DNA from 4 places in the Paenibacillus sp. sg306046 genome. Region 4 is predicted to be linked to each of the others. Evidence: riboswitches for the same ligand, from Rfam matches in the RefSeq annotation. Region 4 holds a riboswitch; each other region holds the start of a gene.

Region 1 (5,442 bases), on a different contig from region 4:
CTCGTCGAGTATCGACCGCAGCCGCCGAGCCGTTTCGCTGATCATCCGGTCCATCGGCTTCCGGATCAGCTCGCCTCCGCGGGCGGGCCGCTCATGCGCGTACTCCAGACGTCCGGATTCTGTAAGTGCCTGCTCACAGGTGTTGCCCTTCGTACAGAGCCGTCCGAAATTGGTCGGATGCTCCTTGTCGCCGCTTACCTTGACGACCCGGTTATCTGCCACCTCAAGAACGATCCCACAGCCGACTCCGCAGTAGGGACACACGCTTTTTATTTTTTTCGTTGCCATATCGGGATCACCAGCATTTCTAGACAGGGAATGTAAGTCATAAAACCTAACACCGTTGTTCAAAATATATATCGCAAAGCGATTGAAGTCAAGGTTTTTATGTTATATAAACTAACATAAAACGACCCGAATTTCTGTTTCCAACGAATCGTAACGAAACTCGCCTATAAAGGTAACATTACGTAAGCGAGGTACGGATTATCATTGTCCCCGGCCCGAGAATACGGTACATTGGAAGTATTCTAATTTGGTGAGAGGGACGGGATCATGCAGCCAGGAAAACTGTCGAAAGAAATATACGAACAGCTTGCCTTATTTCGCTATCGCATCCGCAAATTTATTCGCTTCAGCGAGGAAGCGGCGCGGGCGAAAGGATTAACGCCGCAATACCACCAGCTGATGCTTGCGATCATGGGCTTCCCCGAGCGCGATTATGCGACGCCCAAGGAGCTGGCCGAGCGGCTGCAAATTACTCCGCATGCCTGCATCGAGCTGGTCAAGCGCTGTGAGGGGCTTGAGCTGGTACAGCGATTTCCGAATCCCGAGGATGGGCGCAGCGTATTTGTGCGCTTGACCGAACGCGGGATGACCTTGCTGGAGGAGCTGTCCGAAATTCACCGGGACGAGGTGACCCGGGCAGGCTTGCTGGAATTCCGGTCGCATGAACAGCCGGATACGCAGTCGTAGCCCGCAGCAGCGGCTTGATGATCGTTGCCATCCTTGATCGCCAGCCGGCATCCAGGGCCGGCCGGTCATCTGCGCGGCTGATCAGGAATGCAAGAGCAAGCATATCAACTAAAGCCGACCGCCAACAGAAGCGGCGCAATGAGGAGAGCCAGCCATGTCAGACAAGCAGCAAGGCGCAACGACAAGCACGCAAGTGCTGGAAAATCAGGCTGTATTGGCAGCGATGGAGCAATCGCTTGCCATGATCGAATTTAATTTGCAGGGCGAGGTGCTGTGGGCCAACGCACGGTTTGCCAGCGCCATGGGCTACAAGGTCGAAGAGCTGCCCGGCAAGCTGCACCGGCAGTTTTGCCTGCCGGGGTTCGTCAACAGCCCGGCTTACGAGCGGCTTTGGAGCAACTTGCGTGCAGGCGTCGCCTTTCAGCAGAAAATTGTCCGCGTCGCCAAAAACGGCGCGCAAATTTGGCTGGAAGCGACCTACATGCCGGTACTTGGCCCGAACGGCCAAACGGTGGCCGTGCTGAAGGTAGCGACAGATATCTCGGAGCGGGAGCGGACGGCCGCCGGGCTGACGAGCGAGCTGCAGCGGATGGCGGCGGATCTGCTTGGCCGCACGACGGAAGGGATAAGCCGCAGTCAACGGGTAGCGGCCGTGATGGATCAGGTTGTGAGCGATAACGAGCTGAACAGCAGCGTGTTATCCGATTTGGAGCAAAAAATTCGCTCTATCCGGCGCATCGTGCTGACGATCCGCGAGTTTGCCTCGCAAACGAATCTGCTTGCGCTCAATGCGGCTATCGAGGCTGCGCATGCGAAGGAGCACGGACTCGGCTTTCAAGTCGTAGCCACCGAGGTTCGGAAGCTGGCGGAGCACGTGCAGGCGGCCGCGCAAGAAATTGAAACGTCGATTGCGGGTGTATCCGAGCAGGTCGGCAAGGTGAATGTCAGCTCGCTCAGCTTGCGTGAAGCGATTGTAAGCAGCCAGGGCCAGATTCAGCAGGCGGTGGCCGAATTTGTCAGCATCGGCGAAGCGGCCGGACTGCTTGACGAGCAGACCAAAATCTTAAACCAGATGTAAGCGGCCGGCAATTGCAAATCTATGATTTTCGTGTATGATAGAGCAGTATGTAATTTCATATTGTGGGAATGGGTGCTTTGGCAAATGTAAGAAACGCCAGAGCTTAAAAGGGAAGTTCGGTGCAATGCCGACGCGGTCCCGCCACTGTAACGGAGAAGTCACAGCGATAATGCCACTGGTCCTGGAAAGGATTCGGGAAGGCCGCTGCTGATGTGAATTCCGGAGCCAGGAGACCTGCCTGTTCTGACAACACTGCGTTAACCTACGGAAGATAGGGAAGTGTTAAGAGAAGCGTTGACCTGCCTCGGGAACGCGGCCACTTCTTCATGAATGGCCTTGATCGGGGTTTGCTTACGATAACGCGGGCATCTTTACCTTATTTCTTCGGGTAGAGATGCCTTTTTTGGTCTCTTCACGCCGTAGACGCAAGTTCACAGTGAAATCTAAGGAGGCGTTGCAGCAGGTTATACGGATGAAACGGCAGTACGGCAGCAAAACCATGTTCAACTTTCAACTAACTTCAATCAACTTCGACTAAGTTCAATCAACTGCAACTAACTTCAATGCAACCGGGAGGCATTCGACATGACATCTGATTTACGAAGCTGGAAAACATCCAGATCCATCGCACTAGTACTGATCATCCTGCTGCTGGCGGCTTGCTCCTCCAAGCCGGGCGGCGAAAGCGCTTCGCCTGCTCCATCCGGGGCAAGCTCCACCGAGGCGGCGGCCGAGCAGGTGTTAAAATATGTGACGCTGAATATGCCGCGCTCGCTTGATCCGGTCCATATTGATGCCCAACGGATTACGTCCGACGGCATCGCCGAGCCGCTGGTCATGCTGAATGACGACGGCTCAATCCGACCTTGGCTGGCAAAATCGTGGAAAAACGTCGAGCCGACGTTGTGGGAAATCGAGCTGCAGCCGAATGTGAAGTTTTGGAGCGGTGCGGCAATGGATGCGGCGGCGGTGAAGGCGGCGCTGGAGCGTCACCAGAAGCTGAACAAACGCGGCCCTTCGCAGATCGGCGGCGTGGAATTTACGGTGAAGGACAGCCAGCATCTGCTGATGAAAACGCCGAAGCCTGACCCTAACTTTGTGTTCAAGCTGAATGGCTTTGCGATTCATAATACGGCCGAAGCGGAGCGGCTGGGCGACAAGTTTAATACGCAGGCGGATTTGACCGGCTTTATGAAGCCTGTGCAATTTACGCCGGGCGAGCTGCTGATCTCTGAAGCGTTCTCCGGCTATTGGGGCGAGAAGCCAAAGCTGCAGCGGCTCGAAGCCAGATTGGGCGCGGATGCGCAGGCGCGTTTACTTGCTTTGAAAAACGGCGACGCCGATGCCGATATGAACGTGGAGGTTGAGCAGCGGGTGTCTTATGAGAAGGACACAAAATTCGCTACGTATTTCCCGATCGGCCAGACGACCAATCTGTGGCTGAATATGAAGAAGGTGCCTGCGCTGAAGGACAAGCGGGTTCGCCAGGCGATTAACCTCGCGGTTGACCGCAAGGAGCTGATCGAAGGGGTAAGCCGGGGCTTTGCCGCCAAGGCGACCGGCCATTTCCCGGCTGGCCTGCCGTACGCGATTGCGACCGGAGCCGAGACGGACCGCGCACAAGCGGAAAAGCTGCTGGACGAAGCCGGCTGGGTGAAGGGCGCCGACGGCATCCGCGCCAACAAGGACGGGCAGAAGCTGAAGCTCAGCATGCTCACGTACACGGTGTTCCAGCCGTTGGCCGTCGCGCTGCAGTCGCAGTTCAAAGGCGTGGGCATTGAGATCGTGCTGAACCCGGTCGAAACGACGGCGTCCAACCAGATGATGCTGGATGGCAGCTTTGACACCGCAACGTATTGCTCCTGCGGCACGGCGACCGGCGATATCGGCGGGCAGCTGTATTCGTATTATCATACGGGTGTGGCGTCCAACTACGGCGGCTACAGCAATCCGGAGGTGGACAAGTTGATTGAACAGCTGACGTCCGAATTCGATGCAGGCAAGCAAGTGAAGCTGGCTCAAGAGATTCAAACGCTCGTGCAGCAGGATGTGCCCATTATTTATCTGTTCAACAACACACGCTGGGGCGCCGCTTATACGACGAAGGTGAAAGGGATCGACAGTAACCTGAAAACCAAAATCGTACCCGGCATGTACCTCACAAAATGAAGCTGCTGCGCTACACGGCCATACGGCTGCTGTTGACGGTGCCTGCGCTGTTTGGAATTACGCTGCTTATCTTTGCGTTGATCCGGTTTATTCCGGGCGATCCGGCACGGGCGATTTTGCTGACGATGTTTGATCCAAGCACCAATCTGAGCGATCTGGAGAAGGATGCCGAGGCGCTGCACAAGCAGCTTGGGCTGGATCAGCCGTTTGTCGTCCAGTACGGCTCCTGGCTGTGGAAAATCGCGCGCGGCGATCTCGGCGTATCCTTCCGCAGCAGGACGCCGATTTTGGAGGAGCTGCTGAGCCGGTTCCCGGCTACGCTGGAGCTGGCCGGCGGCGCGCTGCTGATTATGCTGCTGATCGCGATTCCTTCCGGCATCGCCGGTGCGGTGTACCACCGCCAGCTGGCCGATCATGTGACGCGGGTCATCGCGCTGATCGGCGTGTCGGTGCCGAGTTTTTTCCTCGGGCTGGTGCTGATGTACGGGTTCGCCGTTAAGCTCGGCTGGCTGCCGACGATGGGACGGGGCGGAGCCTGGCATCTGCTGCTGCCGGCGCTGACGCTTGGCATCGGTCTGTCCTCCGTGACAGCCAGGCTGCTGCGGACGAGCCTGCTGCAGGTGTTTTCGCAGCGCTATATGATGCTGGCCGAAGCGAAGGGGCTGCGCCGCAGAACCATTTTGTTCAAGCATGCACTGCCGAATGCACTGCTGCCGGTGCTGACCTCGTTTGGACTTATCGTAGGCGGGCTGATCGGCGGGACGGTCATTATTGAAACCGTATTTTCCTGGCCGGGGGTCGGCCGTTATGTCGTGGATGCGATTACCGGGCGGGATTATCCGGTCATTCAGGCCTTTGCGCTGCTGATGGCTGTTGTGTATATTGGGCTGAATCTGATCGTGGACATTGTGTATCGCTGGATGGACCCGCGGGTTCGGCTGGAGCAAGGGGGACCGCATGGATAAACGATTTCGCGGACGTCTGCTGCTTGCGCTGAAATCCGATCCGCTGGCGATTATGCTGTTGGGCGTGATCGTGCTGATCACGGTGATGTCGGTCGGCGCAGCCTGGTTTTCCGACTACGACCCGCTCAAGGTCGATTACAAGCAGGCGCTGCTGCCGCCGTCCAGCGAGCATTGGCTCGGCACGGACAATTACGGCCGGGATGTGCTGTCCCGACTGATGCACGGGGGCCAAGCTTCGCTGGGCGCGTCGCTGCT
Region 2 (5,442 bases), on a different contig from region 4:
AGGCCGATCGCGTGGAGAAAAAAAGTCGATTTGCCGGAGCCGTTATGCCCGCAGATGGCGATTTTTTTTCCGGCTGGCAGCAGCAGCTCCAGCCCGTCCAGCGCAGGCAGTGCCGCGCCGGGGTATTGATGCACGAGCTGTCTCGTTTCCAAAATATACGTCATCTTCAGAAAAGCCCCTTCCAGATCAGCCAGCCCTGCAGCGCCAGCAGCGCGGCCAGTCCAAGCGCCGCTTCCCCCAAGAGCCGACGGGGGACCGGACGGCCGCCGCCGAGCGGGGACAGCCGGATGTCCCCGGTAAAGCCGCGGGCAGCCAGCCCGTGCGACAAGCCCCGGTAGCGCTGTATCGTTTTCGCAAACAGACGGCCGACCAGCACCGCAGTATCGCGGATGCGTCCGCGGAAGCCCGTTTGACCGCCGCGCGCTTGCTGCGCCTCGTACAGCTCCTGCGCGGTATCGGCGAATAAAAAGATAAACCGGTACGTGACCAGCATCAGCTCGGTCACCAGCCGGGGGGCCCGCAGCTTGTCCATCACCTGAAACAGGCTGGAAGCCGGCGTCGTCAAAATGAGGAAGGCCAGCACCGAAAAGCAGGCCGCTGTCCGGCACAGCAAGCCTGCCGCACGCGCAAGTCCGCTGCCGGATACATACAGCTGACCGGCGGCCAGATCCAGCTCCAGCACGAGCGCAGGCAGGCTGGCCGCATAAAACAGCAGGGAGACACCGACCAGGGCGGCGTAAAATCGCAGCGGAATGCGGGCGTGGCCGACAATGCCGAACCCCATCCAGACGAACACGGCCGCTTGCACGACTGGGTGGGCGGTGTAGGACACTAAAAAAAGAACGGCTGCGAAGCCGGCCTTCCCCAAGGGGGAGACGGAGCGCAGTCTGTTCGAATACGCATACGCGTCGATCCGGCGAATCATAAATGGGCGGAGTCGGGGCGCTTGCGGTTCTTGCTGCCGCTGGCGGTAGAGTTGGAGCCGGTGGTGGAGTCGTTGGTTTTGCCATGCTGCAGCGACTTGCCGCGCAGCAAGCCGATGACGTAGCCGATCAAGCCCGCGCCGATCGCGGCCTGCAGCGCAAACAGCATGCTTTCGGTTTCGGCCGGCGGCTCGAACCAGGAGGAGAACCACGGCTCATACGACGGAGCCAGTGTGCCGATCATTTCCTCGGCTGCGCCATCGGCGCCGCCGAATTCGCCCTGGACAAAGAGCAGCGGCAGCACGGCCAGCAACACAACGGCAATCAAAATGAGCCAGTTTTGGGTGCTTCTTTTCATTGGGAGCGTCCTCCTTTCATCGCCCGCTGCAGCAGCGACAGCTCCTCGGTGCTGTGCGCCTGCAGCCAGTTCCAGATCAGCACGGTCAGCAGCCCTTCGCTGATCGCCAGCGGAACTTGCGTGATGGCGAAGATGCCGCCAAATTTGGCGAAGGAAGCAAGCATGCCTCCGCTTTCCGCCGGAAAAGCAAGCGCCAGCTGCAGGGATGTGACGACATAGGTGCTCAGATCAGCCAGCGCGGCTGCGGTGAAAATGGCCAGCTTTTGCTTGCCTGTCGCCGCCATCAGCCAGCGGTAGGCCGCATAGCCGACGAATGGACCGGCTACGGCCATCGAGAAGGCGTTGGCGCCCAGCGTCGTCACGCCGCCATGGGCGAGCAGCACCGCCTGGAACATCAGCACAATCGAGCCAAGCACGCTCATCGGCAGCGGACCAAACATGACCGAGCCAAGCCCTGTGCCTGTCGGGTGCGAGCTGCTGCCGGTGACGGACGGAATTTTCAGCGCCGAAAGCACGAACGTAAACGCTCCGGCCAAGCCGAGCATCAGCTTCAGCTCCGGAGTTTCCCGTGTAATGCGGACCAAGGCGCGCAGGCCGAGTATAAAGAAGGGAATAAAAATCGCCCACCAGAAAATCGCCCAGCCCAGAGGCAGAAAGCCTTCCATAATATGCATGGCGCTGGCGGTTTGCGGCTCATTGAGCAGCAAATACAGCGTAAAGCCTGTAATGAGAAGCAGCGTACCGGCCAGCTTCTTCCGTTTCATTGTACATCCTCCGTTTCGTTAAGGAACCTCATAAACAGGAACTGCTAAACATCGACCTTTAACTTACATAAATCGCCCATGCCAAACAAATTACCCATACAAAACACAAATAAGCCAATCCATCTCGGAGTTGGCTGCCGGTACGATAACGTCACAAATAACGATCACTGGCATGCGACCGCTGCTGTGTGGCTCGTACACCTCTCCTTTCCGCGAAGGGTAACGGGTGTGCAGAAGCTAGGTAGGTCTCCTGGCTCCCGGATCAACGCGGCCTCTCGCCTTCCCCGGATCACATATCCGAGTGGCATGCAGAGAGAACGCTTTCCGGTTACAGTGGCGGGACCGCTCGGGAGTTGCACCCGATTCCCTGTTACCCTTTGCTGCTGGCAAAGGCACCTGGCTCTGTAAAGCAAATTTACTTGAAACATATCACAATCTAGTGACTTTGTCTATCGAGTGTGTTACTATTTTTATATTTCATGTTACTTGTATAGAAAAAGGGAGTGGTACGGTCGTGAGGTTTCGTTTTCGTTCATTAGGGTTGGCCGGCTTGATTTGTGCAATCGGGTTAGCCGGATGTACGGCCAAGCCGACGCCGCAGGCGCCGGGGCAAGCGACGGAGAGCAGCTCGGCCGCGCAGCAGGAGCAATTGATGCTCGCTGTAGGGGGAGAACCGGAGACAGGCTTTGATCCGACGACAGGCTGGGGCCGGTATGGCTCGCCGCTTTTCCAGAGCACCTTGTTAAAGCGCGACCATGAGATGAAAATCGGGTATGATCTGGCAACCGGCTATGAGCTGAGTGCGGATGGTCTTGTTTGGACGGTACAGCTGCGCAAGGATGCCAAGTTTTCCGATGGGAAACCTGTAACCTCTGCCGATGTGAAATATACGTTCGAAGCCGCCGGTAAAAGCGGTTCGGCGATTGACCTCACGAACCTTGGGTCGATGGAAACGCCGGATGACTATACGATTCAATTCAAGCTCAAGGAGTCGCAATCAACCTTTGCGCAAATGCTTGTCGCCACGGGCATCGTGCCGAAGCACGCCCATGGCAAGGACTATGCGTCCAAGCCGATCGGGTCCGGCCCGTACAAGCTTGTCCAGTGGGACAAAGGGCAGCAGGTGATCGTCGAGGCAAACCCTGACTATTACGGCGCGAAGCCGTATTTTAAGAAGCTGACGTTTTTGTTTCTGAACGAGGATGCTTCCTATGCGGCGGCGAAGGCGGGCAAGGTGGATATCGCGTATATCCCTGCGGCCTTCAGCAAACAGTCGGTCAGCGGGATGCAGATGGTAGCGGCGCATTCCGTGGATAACCGGGGCATTATGCTCCCTTATGTGAAATCCGGCGGCAAAACGAAGGAGGGCTATCCGATCGGCAACGACGTGACTGCCGAGCTGTCGATCCGTCAGGCGATCAACCGGGCGCTGGACCGCAAGGCGATTGTGCAGGGCGTATTGGAAGGTCACGGGACGCCGGCTTATACGGTCAACGACGGGCTGCCGTGGTTTAACCCGGAGGCGGTTATTCCGGACGCCGATCCTGAAGGAGCGAAAAAGCTGCTGGAGGCGGACGGCTGGAAAGATGCGGACGGCGACGGCGTTCGTGAGAAGGGCGCGCTGAAGGCGCAATTCAGTCTGATTTACCCGGCGAGCGATGTCACACGCCAATCGCTGGCGATTGCGGCGGCCGATATGCTGAAGCCGATCGGCATTCAGGTGAAAGCCGAGGGTAAAAGCTGGGATGAAATTGAAAAGCAGATGCATGCCAATCCGGTCATGTTTGGCTGGGGCAGCCATGATCCGCTCGAAATGTATCATGTCTACAGCGCGAAATATAAAGGGGTTGAATATTTTAATCCGGGGTATTACAGCAATGACACGGTTGAGGCTTATATGACGCAGGCGCTGCGGGCTACGACGGAGAAGGATGCGATGGACTATTGGAAGAAGGCGCAATGGGACGGCAAAACCGGACTGAGCGCCAAGGGTGACGCGCCATGGGCATGGCTCGTTAACATCGACCATCTGTATCTGGTGAAAAACGGTCTGGATATCGGCAAGCAGCCGATTCATCCGCATGGTCACGGCTGGCCGGTTACGGATAACATCGAGCAATGGCGATGGACGAAATAACCCGCCCGGCGGACAAGCCAGAGCGCGGACAGTCGGGCGGTCGCCATGGAGCGACTGCCCGTCTGCTTGCGTACATAGGGCGCAAAGGCTGTCGGCTGGCGCTGCTGCTGGCGGCGGTCAGCGCGATTTCGTTTATGCTGGTCGAATATTCGCCGATTGATCCGATCCAGGCCTATGTGGGCGCGGACCTGCTCAAGGTCGGGCCGGAGCAGCGCGAGGCGATTGCTGTTTATTGGGGCCTGGATCGTCCGCCGCTGGAGCGTTACCTGAACTGGGTGGCGGCGCTGCTGCAGGGAGATTTCGGCGAGTCCATGATGTACCGCAAGCCGGTGCTGGAGGTCATCGGCGAGCGTTTTCTCAGCTCCAGCGCCCTGATGCTGGCGGCCTGGACGCTGTCGGGGCTGGTCGGGTTCGCCGCTGGCGCGCTGGCGGCGATGCGGAAGGATACGTGGCTGGACCGGCTGATTCGCTGGTACTGCTATACGTTGTCCTCTACGCCGACGTTTTGGCTCGGACTGCTGCTGCTGTTGGTGTTCGCCGTCTGGCTCGGCTGGTTTCCTGTCGGCCTCGGTGTTCCTGCGGGGGTGCTGGCGGAGCAGGTTACGTTGTCCGACCGCATCCGGCATATGCTGCTGCCTGCGCTGACGCTGAGCGTGGTCGGCATATCCAGCATCGCGCTGCATACGAGGCAAAAGCTGATTCAGGTGATGGACAGCGACTACGTCTTATTTGCGAGAGCGCGCGGGGAGCGGGGATTCACGCTGTTCTGGCGTCATGGGCTGCGCAATGTGGCGCTGCCTGCGGTGACGCTGCAGTTTACGTCTTTTTCCGAGCTGTTCGGCGGGGCAGTGCTGGCGGAGCAAGTATTTGCTTATCCGGGTTTGGGCCAAGCGACCGTTGAGGCCGGGCTGCGGGGCGATGTGCCGCTGCTGCTCGGCATCGTGCTGTTCAGCGCTACGTTTGTATTTATCGGCAATCTGCTCGCTGATCTGGCATACCGGCTCATTGATCCGCGAATTCGGGAGGAGGCCCGGCTATGAAGCAGAAGCAGAAGCAGACAACAGAGCTTCCGCAGGGCGCACGCGCTGCGCTGGAGCCGCTATCGTCCGCCGGGTTCGCGCCCGGCCGGCTGTATGGCCGTCAACGGGCGCTAAGCTCGGCGATAGCGGCCGGAGGCTTGCTGCTGCTGGTTGCCCTTGGCGCACAGCTGCTGGACAGCGGACAGCTGGTGTCGCAGCTGGAGCTGCGCAATCTTGCGCC
Region 3 (5,442 bases), on a different contig from region 4:
GCTGTCCAGCCGTGCGGCTGCCTTGTGCACAGCCTCAGCGTCCAGCGGAACAATGGCTGACGCGACTTCTTTCCAGTTCGTGCTACTCATCCTGTTTTCCCCCAGTTACTAAAATTTGCGGAACACTGCTGTCCGGATGAGCCAGCACATGCGGACGCGTCCCGTAGACACGCTCCAGCAAATCGGCCTCCAGCACCTCCTGCGGTGCGCCAATGGCCTCGACAGCTCCGCGATGCAGCAGCAGCAGCCGATCCGCATATTGCGCCGCCAAGTTCAGATCATGCAGCACGGAAATAACCGTCATGCCCCGATCCTGCTGCCAGCGGCGAACCTTGTCCATCAGCTCCACCTGGTAGCCGATATCCAGAAATGTTGTCGGCTCATCCAGCAGCAGCAATTGCGGCTCCTGCGCCATCGCCTTGCCCAATGCGACCCGCTGCCGTTCGCCGCCGCTCAGCTGCTCCACGGCCTGATCGCGCAGCGGCTCCAGCTTCAGCGAACCGATGATCTGCTCGATCAGCCCGGCCGAATCGCCTCGTTCGTCGCCGAGCCAATTTTGATAGGGATACCGCCCCATCTCGATCACTTCCTGTACCGTAAATCCGACCGGAGGAAGCGCATCCTGCTGCAGCACGGCGATCTGCCGGGCAAGCGCCTTGCGCGAATAGGCTCCAACCGGCTGACCGTTCAAGGTGATCTGACCGCCGCTGGCCGGCAATACGCCGGACAGCAGCTGCAGCAGCGTCGTCTTGCCGCTGCCGTTCGGGCCGAGAATACATAGCCATTCACCCGGCCGTACCGTAAATTGCACGCCGTCCAGCACGACTCGCGTCCCGTAGCGCTTCTGCAGACGCTCAACCGCCACCTCAATCACGGCTTCCTCCGCCCCCTTCGCACCTCTGATGGACTTCAGCTGAACCTCTTCATTGACACGAAGCCGCTCTGTCCGCCTACTCATTTCTGACCAGCTTCCCCGTCTCCGACTGCCTTTGGCTCCCCTGGTAGCTTCCCTTTTGCTCCTTGTGGCTGCCTCTGACTGGCCCAGGCTACCACGACCACTATGAACCGCCGCTTAATGCTCCGATTGCCCCGCGTGCGCCTGCCCGCTCAAGCTCCCTGATCACGTGCCAGTCGCTTGCGCCGCTTCAACAAATACGCGAAAAACGGAGCGCCCATAAATGCGGTTACGACACCAAGCGGAATTTCGGTAGGCGCCAGCAGCGTCCGGGCCAGCGTGTCGGCCAGCAGCACATAAATCGCGCCCCCGATGACGGACAGCGGCAGCAGCAAGCGGTAATCGGGGCCGACCAGCAGCCGCAGCAAATGAGGCACCAGCAGCCCGACGAAGCCCACAACTCCGGCCACCGACACCGCAGCCGCCGTAATTAACGTCGAAGCTACCAGCACCACCAGCTTCGTCCGCTCCACCGGCACCCCCAGATGGGCGGCCTGCCGTTCACCGAGCGCAAACAAATTCATCGCCCGGCCATAGCCGAGCAGCAGCAGCAGCCCCGCCGCCAAATACGGGAGCAGCAGCAGCGAATATGACCAGCCGCGCAACGCGAGACTACCCATCAGCCAAAAAATAATTTCATTAATCACCTGCTTGGACATCGACACCATCAAGGACACGATCGCCGATAAAAACGCCTGCAGCACCACACCCGATAAAATAACCGTCTCGATCTTCAGCTTCCCGTCCGTCCGGGCCAGCAGCAGCACGAGCAGCAGCGACACAGCGCCTGTGCAGAAGGCAACCGCAGGCACGCTCCATTCGCCCAGCGCATATTGCAGTCCAAATAAAATAAGAAAGGAAGCGCCGACGGACGCTCCCGAGGACACGCCCAGCGTGTACGGATCAGCCAGCGGATTGCGCAGCACGCCCTGGAAGGCCGCGCCGGCCAGCCCAAGCGCCGCCCCCACCAGCATACCGAGCACAATCCGGGGCAGCCGCACCTTCCAGACGATCTGCTCCGAGGAAGCCGGCCAAGCCGCTTCAACCCGCCCGTCCATGCCTGGGAAGTGATGAAGCAGAATGCTCCAGACATGAACAAACGGCACCCGGACCGAGCCAACCGACAACGCGATCGTAACGACAAGCAGCAGCAGTCCAAGCGCAGCCAGCCCCCAGCCGATCAGCTTTTTTTTCATTTACTTCACCAATTCAGGATAAATGCCCTTGGCAATTTCCTTCAAGCCCTCCGTAATTCGCGGACCGGGACGAACTGTCGTATCCTTATCCACGCCGGCCAGCCTGCCGTCCTTCACGGCGTCGATTTTCTCCCAGCCGCTGCGCTCGCGAATAAGCTGATCCAGCGTTTTTTTCGAGCTGTCATCAATCAGATTACGCGGGTAAAGAATGACCTTCGGATTTTCGGCGATAACCTTCTCCTCGCTCAGCTTGACATACCCTTTCTCCGACGCATACACATTGATGCCGCCCGCGATGTCGATCAGCTCGCTCAGAAATTCGCCGGAACCAACCGTCCAGCCTGGAGAAAATTCGATCAGCACCTTCTTTTTTTCCTCCGGGTTCAGCCCCTTCACCGCGTCAACGACCTGCTGCCGGTCCGCCTTCATCTGATCGACCAGCTTTTGCGCCTCCGCCTGACGGTCGAAAATTTGCCCCATCAGCAGCAAATTGTTCATCACATCATCAACCGTCTTCGGCTGCACCTGGAACAAATTGACCTTCAGCTCCCGCAGCTTCTCCACGGTCGGCAGCTTCATCGACACCCCGGTCAGCGTCAGGTCCGCACCCGCGCCGATCAAGGCTTCTTCATTGGGCTTCGTGATGCTGCCAAGCTTGGGCTTGCTCTTCGCTTCAGCCGGATAATCGCAATAATCGGATACCCCGACTACCTTGCTGCCCAGGCCAAGCGCAAACAGCATCTCCGTCTCGCTCGGCGAAGTGGACGCAATCCGCTCCGGAGCCTTCTCAAACACAAACTCCTTGCCCGTCGCATCCGTCACCTTGAGCGGGTAAGCGGTTCGCTTCGTCTGCGCTGCGCCTTGCTGCGCGCCACTTTCCGCTTTGGGCGGATCGACCAATACGCCGGGGTTGGGCGCATTGGTCGGCGGAGCCTTGTCTCCGCAAGCGGCAAGCGTTGCCGCGAGCGCCAAGCCCAGCACAGCGTTCAGCAGCTTGCGGCTTCTTTTTTTCAACAGATGATCCATCCTTATTCTCACTCCTACCTTGTGCATTTCGTTAAGCTGATCCCACCCTGGCATGCCCCCGTTTACAACAAAAGCCAGACAAAAAAACCTCTGCCTGCGGACCAAAGTCCAGAGCAGAGGACAGACTTCTACGCGCCGGTCCGTCTTCGGGCATCCTTTACCCGCCGACCAACCAGTCACCGCCTTGTCACTGCCGCTCCCTTTCCTCGAAAGGAACTAGCCGTACCGGCGGCGGGCAGGTCTCCTGACTTACGGACTCCTTGCCGGCTCCCCGCCTTCCCATCGTCGCTGGCCGCGCCGACAGTGGCATGTGGGGAGCTTATCGTCCGATTACAGTGGCGGGACCGCGCCGGATTTTAACCGGCTTCCCTTTTAACCCGAAGACTTCTCCGTTGCCGTGTCGTCTCCGGGCACCCGTGCCGTATTTCATGTCATACCATTTGTTTATAGCCGTCAGCCAAGCCTTCGCAAGCTCTTGTCGCATTACGTCGGTCCGAGCCGATCCGCTACTTCTGGGCAATGTGCTTCATCACCAGCTTGGCCTTCTCAATATCCTTCGCATTCTGCGGAATAAACGCATACAAATCCTTGCCATTCAGCTTCAGCTCCGTAAACCACTTCGTCTGTTCCAGCGGAATGCCATACAGATGCTTTTCCAGCTTGGGAGCAGGCTTGTCCGCCGCCTTCGAAGACTTGCTGTCCCGATCCTCGATCGGAACCTCCAGCACTCCGTCCGGGAAGTCCGCCGCGCTCGCCAGCTCATCCAGCGGCACGAAGCCTCCCTGCATCCCCAGACCCTTGAATTGCTCGCCTGGAACGACAATGATCCCGTTTTCCCCAGCAGCAATTTCAACGATTAATTTTTCCATTGAAAACATCGGCGATGCCGAAATCGACACGGTTGGCGTTTCCCCTACATTGGCAACAAGCGCCGTTTGCAGCTTCTCCGCCACTTCGCCCGGAATTCCGGTTTTCGAGATCATAAACATCGGCACATCCGCCTTCGGTCCGCCGCAGCCCGCGAGCACCAGCAGCAAGCCTATACAGAGCAGCCAGCATCCTTTCCTCAAGACCCGTTCCCTCCATCCGACAAGTTTGTCAGCTAAGTATGCAATCCGCTTAACCTTCTCATCGACCTATCTTACCATATCGGATTCCTTCGGATCAAAATTATTTCGGCAGAAAGCGCTTGAGCGGTCTGAACTGAAAAAAAGAATAAGCACGCCTATTTTGGATAGGATGCTTATTCCTTTAAAGCGACCGACCGATTGCTTGCTGTCACTAGCCGAAGGCTGTCCGGCAAAAGCTCTGCAGCGAGCTTTCATGTTCACGCTGTGTTTTCCCTCGCGACGCCCTGCTTGTTTTTCTCCAGCAGCCATACCACCCCCCATAACGCCAGACTCGCTATAACCGCCACGATCGCTGATCCACCCGCATGCAGCAGCAAAATCGGAGCCCACAATATACCGAGCGTGCGATGCGCCACCCGCATCCATTTGTTGCGAATTTTGTTCAGGAACAGACCGTACCCGGCGAGCGTCAGCAGAATCACAAATCCGGCCAGGCCGGAATAAATATCACGGCTCCCCGGCTTCGCAATGAGAAAATAAACGCCATGAGCTGCAACGGCCAGCAGCGTCAGCCAGCCCAGCAGCTTATGAGCCGCGTACAGCAGCTTCCCCGCTTTTCGCACCAGCAGCGACGGAGATTTCAGCTTTTTCTTGAACCAGAACCAGGAGAAGCTGACCGCGCCCAAGCCTACAGCAACCGTGCCTATGTTTTTGAACCACGCCTGGATACCTCCTGGTCCCGCTTCGCCGCCTGTCGGCGGGCGCATACCGCCTCCACCGCCTCCAGCCCCGCCACCTTCAGGCGGTCGCATACCGCCCATGCCGCCGCCGCCCGGAGGCGCCGACATGAAGTAAACGTACACGACTAGCGCGATCGCTGCCGCAACCGCCACAATGGCCGGAATCCATACCTTCTTGTTAGACTTCATCAAACCGCACCTTTCCCCATCGAATTACCTCTACTGTAATCCATCAAGATGAGCATACGATGAAACTTGGCTGAAAATCAGCTGAATGTATGACCGCCGGCTCTTCACTATGGATCAGCCTAGCTTACCCAACCAACAAAAAAAACACTCCCGGTATCGAGTGTTCTACGAGTCTTCCTATAGCTGTTACGCCGGTTCCGGCATCACCGTCCCATTTCCCCGCAACGCGCAAGAAGCCGCTTCTCAGCGGCCTCTACGGTGTGCTT
Region 4 (5,442 bases):
GAAGTAAACACGACGTACCCTTGAATAACGGGATAATCCCGCGCCGTAATCGCTTCGATCATGTATTTGCCCACACCGGGCCAGGAAAAAACCGATTCAACAATCACGTCCCCGCCCAGCATAAATGCAAAGCTGATCCCAAGCATCGTCATCATCGGCATAATGGCATGCTTGAAAATTTGAAAAATCAAAATGCGCCCGCGCGACAGCCCTCTCGCCCGCGACGCCTGAACAAAGCTTTGCTTGCTTAGCTCCAGCATATTGGTGCGCAAAACCCGGCCGTACACCGCTCCCAGCGTCAAGCCGAGCGTCAGCGCTGGCAGCAGCAGATGCCGCCAGCTCCCGCGTCCCATAGACGGCAGCCAGCCCAGACGCACCGAGCCTACATAGATCAGCAGAAAGCCGATCCAGAAGGATGGCACCGAAGCGCCGAGCAAGGCAAGCCACCGTCCCAGCCGATCCGGCCAGCGGCCCGCAAACACAGCCGTAGACACCCCAAGGACGCAGGTGACCAGCAGCAGCACAAGCAGACCGCCCAGGGCAAGCTCAATGGTGGCGGGAAGCCGCTTCAGCAGCTCCTGCATAACCGGCTCCTTGGACATATACGACGTTCCCCAATTCCAGGTAAACACATCGCTGAGCCAGCGCATGTACTGAACACTGAGCGAATCGACAAGCCCCAGCTCTTCCCTGAGCGCGTTCAACGCCTCCTGGGACGCCGGAATATTATGAGTGGTCAATAAAATACGCGCCGGATCGCCGGGAGAAATCCGCATCAAGATAAAAGTAAGCGTCGATACGCCGTACATCACCAGCACAAGCTGTACGACGCGTACTAGCCAATAACGCAGCATGCCTGGTTCCACCTTTTATCCGGCTATATCGACCTGAGCGGTGATGTAGTAATATTCGATCGGATGCGGAATAAAGCCGGTCACACCCTTTTTCACCCCAAATACATTGTCCGGATGCACGATAAAGGATTGCGGCAAGTCCTGGTTAATCATCGTTTGCGCCTGGACGGCGAGCTGGTTGCGCTTCGCGTTATCCGAGGACGCATTCAGCTGATCCAGTATGCTTGCCAGCGGCTCGGAAGCGTAGTGGCTGACATTGGATTCGCTCTTCGGCTGATAAAAAATATTCAGGAAATACTGCGGGTCGCCCGTATGTGCCGTCAGCATGCTGTACATCGCCAAATCCCAGTTCGGCTTGCCCAGCTCGGCATCAATATTTTCGACCTTGCGGATATTGACCGTCATGCCCTGCTTGAGCAGCCCGCTTTGGATAACCTCCGCCATGACGGACAGCTCAGGCCGCTGCGGGAAAGTCAGCAAGGTCGCTTGAAACGGCTGGCCGTTTTTCTCCCAGATGCCCTTCGCATTTTTGCTCCAGCCGTCAGCCGTCAGCAGCTGCTCGGTCGTTTGGCCGGCAGCCTGCTCCGCGACTTTGCCGAATGGCAAAATATCCGGGAACGGCCCCTTCGCCTTCGTGCCAAAGCCGCGCATAATCGACTGAATAATCGCCTCGCGCGGAATAGCCTTATCAATGGCCTGACGGTTCGTGCCGACCTTAAACAACGTGGAATTCATATTAAACAGCACCATATGGGTACGAACCGACGGTGCGGACAGCACCTCCAGCTTCTGGTTTTTCTTGACCAGCTCCACACTGTCGATCGGAATATCGGTTGCTGCATCGACCTCACCGGCCTGCAGCGCCATCAGGCGAGCCGTACCGTCGGTGACAAACTTCATCACGGCGCCGGCCAGCTTGGCAGGCTTGCCCCAATAGGCGTCATAACGCTCCACAGACAACGAAACGTCCTTTGTAAACTGCTTGATTTTGAACGGCCCCGTCATCGCCGGGTAGCTGCGCTCGTTGACCATGCTGGCCGTATCCAAAATAATGGCGCTCGGATCGGCCAAACTGGAAATCAATGCCGCATTCGGCTGCGTCGTCGTAATGGTCAGCTGATCGGGCGCCGACGCCTCGATTTCCTTCACCATCAGCAAGCCTTTGGCGAGATGGCTGTTCTGGATCGAACGGAGCAGTGATGCTTTGACCGCTGCAGCATCCATCTTCTTGCCATTATGAAACGTGACGCCCGGCTCCAGCTTCAGCGTCCAGGTCGTAGTATTATCCTGCTTCCATTCTTTCGCAAGCCAGGCGGTCGGCTGCAGCTTCTCGTCGAGCTTGATCAGCGTCTCGCCTGCGCCTGAACGCATCACATCCCAGCTGTTATCCCCGTGCGGGTCCACGCCGGTCGGATTCCATGTATAGGCCATCGTTAACGTCTTGCCTGTCTGAGTCTCGGCTCCTGCCTGGTCTGCAGCGTCACCAGTCTTGCCTGCCTCGCTGTTCCCTTGTCCGGCCTGTGTGCAGCCTGCAAACAGCAGCAGCAGACTCAGCAGCAGGAGACCGAGCCCCGCACCTCTTCGTTTATTGTAAGGTTTCCGCATAGCTTGTCTCTCCTTCATTTTCTTTCATGAACGTGGGCTTGAAACCAAAATTAAAGCTTGATTAAACAAAGGTTTTGACCATACATGTACAAAAAAAGCATCCCCGACGCTGGAGAAGCCGTCAGAAATGCTTGCTGGAATCGACGTCTGCGCCTGTATGCCCCATTGTCCTGCCCGAACAACAGATGAAAGGCCAGCCTCTTCACCATCCGCATTGCCAACCACCTCCCTAAACACCGTAGGTCAAACAGTGATGTCAAAATAGGCAGGTCTCCTGACTTGGGGCATCGCTCCCACACCTTCCCGGCGTGCAGCCAGTGGCGTGTTTGTGAGAGGAAGGTGCTGCTTGCGGCAGCGCCCTTTACAGTGGCGGGTCCGTGTCGGCCTTGCACCGAACTTCCCTTTTAAGCGGAATCAAAGCGTCCTTCACTTTGGTCCCGCACCTATTTTCGATCCTATTCAATAAATAACAGCTGACGGTTGCGCACCGTCTCTGAAGCTGAACCATCTTATGTTAAGCTTGAACACATGTTCTGTCAATATAGGAATGGCCGCAGCATCAGCGGCGGGGCGCAGCCGGGAGACGTTCCCCACGGTTAATGATCCCGACCCCCTCGCGGCATACGCCGTACGGCTCCCATGGACAGGACGCGCATATCCGGCCAATATCGTCCGGCGCCATCCGTTCAGCCAGCATCGCCGTCACCTCCGACCAACGAATCGGCTGCTCCAGCTTCAGACCGAGCCGCTGCACAACCAACGCATCGCGCACATGTACGCTCTCCCCGCGGCAATGATCCGGCTTGTCCTGCGGAAAATGGGCGCAAATGTCGTCCGGGCCTTCGATCATAACAATTACCGTCTCCGGCTCCACACGAAGCCGCTCATAGATGGCCGTCATATTTACACAGAAGTCCTCTGAATATCCCATGCCGCGAAATCCCAGCAAACAAAGCAGATGATGCCCGCGCAGCCGGATCATCGTCTCACTCTCCTTTTGGTTCAAATACATAAAGCCGACCGTTCATCGCCGTTCCGAAGGAAGGACCCCGATAGCCTCTGCGCCGCAGCTCCCTGCGCAGCTCCATCATCAAGGCGGCATGGCTTACAATCAGCACATCCCCTTCGCCCTGAGCGAAAATATCATCCAGCATCAGCTCCACCCGCCGACGCACGTCCCTGCGGCTCTCCGGGAACAAGCCCGGCAAGATGTACCAGGTCAAGCGCAGCAGCAGCATCCAGACGAGCACGTGCAGACGCCGCTTGGACATCCGGTGAAAGTCCGGGTAGGCGACCTCTCGCAGACGTTCCGTGATGACCATCGGCCCTTGGTAAACGTGCTTGGCCGTCCTGATCGCCCGCTCCATGCTGCTGACATAGCAGCGGCTCCAATTGATGTCCCGCAGCTCCGTCTGTCCCAGCTCAATGTCTGAGGCGTCATAGGTCTGAAACCAGTTATTCATCTCAGCCGGACTCAGGAAGCCTGAGGTCGGCAACGCATGCTTCACTTTATAATGGCGGATCAAGCCAATTTTCATCGTAAAATCCCTTTCCCTGCAACGCTGTGCAATCCATTAGGGGAAATGCATCCCGCTTCCAGTATAGCAGAACCTTAGCCGCTATTCGCGTCCTGCTTGCGTAGAACAAAAAGACCGTCGATGATTTGCTTCGCCCAGCTACGGACGAGACAAAAACCGATGGTCGGTGTGAAGGACGCAGGACCGAAAGCTTGAAGGGATAACTTCAGCCTAGTCGCCAGGTAATACCGGCTTAATTAACGATACGACCGGTTACGGTACGAATCGCTGGTGAACGAGGAAATAAACAAAAGGATCGCCGTCAGGATATGCATGATCATGCCCACAAACGGAATCCAGGCAATCAACGAAGTCAAAATGCCGACAATGCTGCCGATTTTAGGCCCATATTCCCTGAGCGCAAATGCGAGGGTCACTACATGCAAAACAAACATGATTGCCAGAGGCATATAAGCCCAACTAATAACAATTGTCCCGCCGATAAACGGAATACCGAGTATTGCCTCCAGAATTGCAGTGATCAGAATAAAAATTTGAGATAGTCTCATCGAAACCAGTCCTTTGCTTTTTTAGTATCATTACTTGAATGATACGGGACTACTTCCTTCAAGTTCCATACTTGATCGGTTTGGGGCAGCCACCCGCATGCAACCGCTTAACATTCCGAGCACGGAAAGCAAGCTGCATGCCGCGAACATTTACTTGGCGTCCAGCCTAAGTACATCTTCTTTGTAGGCTCGCAGCTCAAGGACACCGGCGGTATCGCCAACAAATCCACTCACCTTGAGCCGCTCCCCGGACCGGATACCCTCCAGCCCCTTGGCGGCGATGACGATCTCCCCGGTGGCGTCCTGCAAGCGGACAATATGGCGTTGGCCGGAGCGCGGCAGCGCTTCCGGTTCGCTTGTTATGACGACGATCCCTTCTACTGAAACAGGCTGCTCCAGCATATGCCGGGCTTCCAGCACCGACATCAGCGGATACACGTCCGCTTTGGGCTTTAACACAACGGTATCTGTTTGGGCAGCGGCGACTACAGGTTGATTCCAGGCAAACAGGGAAACGAGCGGAGCTCCAGCAGCATACGCGCGCTGCATCCATGTATATTGAACAGACGGCGGAAGTACAGCGACCAGCAGCAAGGCGAGCAGGAGCAGCCAACACGCATATATTTTCACAACGGGATTCACCTGGATCGTCCCCCTCCGAATGTAACCTTCCTCACCTACCTCTTTATCATAAGTTGTGGATGTTAAACGAGGTCGCGGGTTATGTTAAGTCATTGTTAACCAAAAATGGGGGATCGTAAACCAAGCTTTCCTTTCGCAGTTTTTTCACCACCGGCCATTATGAAATGCTTTAACTAACACATAACACAGGCGCAATGCGCCCGTGCTGGTGTCTGCCCGTAGGAGATGAGGATTAGGGCTTCTTATAAAAAGTCA

What was found. A riboswitch is a leader RNA that binds a small molecule or an ion and turns the genes downstream of it on or off. The one in region 4 is predicted to bind cobalamin.
Region 1: linked by a shared signal. The riboswitch ahead of AC6ROY_RS20950 (ABC transporter substrate-binding protein) and the one ahead of AC6ROY_RS18255 (ABC transporter substrate-binding protein) in region 4 are both predicted to bind cobalamin.
Region 2: linked by a shared signal. The riboswitch ahead of AC6ROY_RS13760 (energy-coupling factor ABC transporter permease) and the one ahead of AC6ROY_RS18255 (ABC transporter substrate-binding protein) in region 4 are both predicted to bind cobalamin.
Region 3: linked by a shared signal. The riboswitch ahead of AC6ROY_RS01650 (ABC transporter substrate-binding protein) and the one ahead of AC6ROY_RS18255 (ABC transporter substrate-binding protein) in region 4 are both predicted to bind cobalamin.

The regions. Positions count from the first base shown of each region.
Region 1 is NZ_JCAMRT010000024.1:30,269-35,710, forward strand. Features, by position in the region: gene AC6ROY_RS20935 (sulfite reductase subunit alpha) at 1-288, opposite strand, end outside; gene AC6ROY_RS20940 (MarR family winged helix-turn-helix transcriptional regulator) at 556-975, shown strand; gene AC6ROY_RS20945 (methyl-accepting chemotaxis protein) at 1,130-2,053, shown strand; cobalamin riboswitch at 2,107-2,309, shown strand; gene AC6ROY_RS20950 (ABC transporter substrate-binding protein) at 2,639-4,222, shown strand; gene nikB (nickel ABC transporter permease) at 4,219-5,187, shown strand; gene nikC (nickel transporter permease) at 5,180-5,442, shown strand, end outside.
Region 2 is NZ_JCAMRT010000012.1:20,647-26,088, forward strand. Features, by position in the region: gene AC6ROY_RS13745 (energy-coupling factor ABC transporter ATP-binding protein) at 1-164, opposite strand, end outside; gene cbiQ (cobalt ECF transporter T component CbiQ) at 167-925, opposite strand; partial or broken gene AC6ROY_RS13755 (energy-coupling factor ABC transporter substrate-binding protein) at 1,003-1,281, opposite strand; gene AC6ROY_RS13760 (energy-coupling factor ABC transporter permease) at 1,278-2,045, opposite strand; cobalamin riboswitch at 2,269-2,460, opposite strand; gene AC6ROY_RS13765 (ABC transporter substrate-binding protein) at 2,560-4,182, shown strand; gene AC6ROY_RS13770 (ABC transporter permease) at 4,164-5,222, shown strand; gene AC6ROY_RS13775 (ABC transporter permease) at 5,219-5,442, shown strand, end outside.
Region 3 is NZ_JCAMRT010000001.1:390,509-395,950, forward strand. Features, by position in the region: gene cobT (nicotinate-nucleotide--dimethylbenzimidazole phosphoribosyltransferase) at 1-90, opposite strand, end outside; gene AC6ROY_RS01640 (ABC transporter ATP-binding protein) at 83-874, opposite strand; gene AC6ROY_RS01645 (FecCD family ABC transporter permease) at 1,108-2,151, opposite strand; gene AC6ROY_RS01650 (ABC transporter substrate-binding protein) at 2,152-3,177, opposite strand; cobalamin riboswitch at 3,395-3,610, opposite strand; gene AC6ROY_RS01655 (hypothetical protein) at 3,684-4,247, opposite strand; gene AC6ROY_RS01660 (hypothetical protein) at 4,505-5,176, opposite strand; gene AC6ROY_RS01665 (aspartyl-phosphate phosphatase Spo0E family protein) at 5,420-5,442, opposite strand, start outside.
Region 4 is NZ_JCAMRT010000018.1:76,943-82,384, reverse strand. Features, by position in the region: gene nikB (nickel ABC transporter permease) at 1-854, opposite strand, end outside; gene AC6ROY_RS18255 (ABC transporter substrate-binding protein) at 870-2,459, opposite strand; cobalamin riboswitch at 2,707-2,921, opposite strand; gene AC6ROY_RS18250 (DUF1284 domain-containing protein) at 3,019-3,441, opposite strand; gene AC6ROY_RS18245 (histidine phosphatase family protein) at 3,446-3,997, opposite strand; gene AC6ROY_RS18240 (hypothetical protein) at 4,234-4,545, opposite strand; gene AC6ROY_RS18235 (single stranded DNA-binding domain-containing protein) at 4,696-5,187, opposite strand.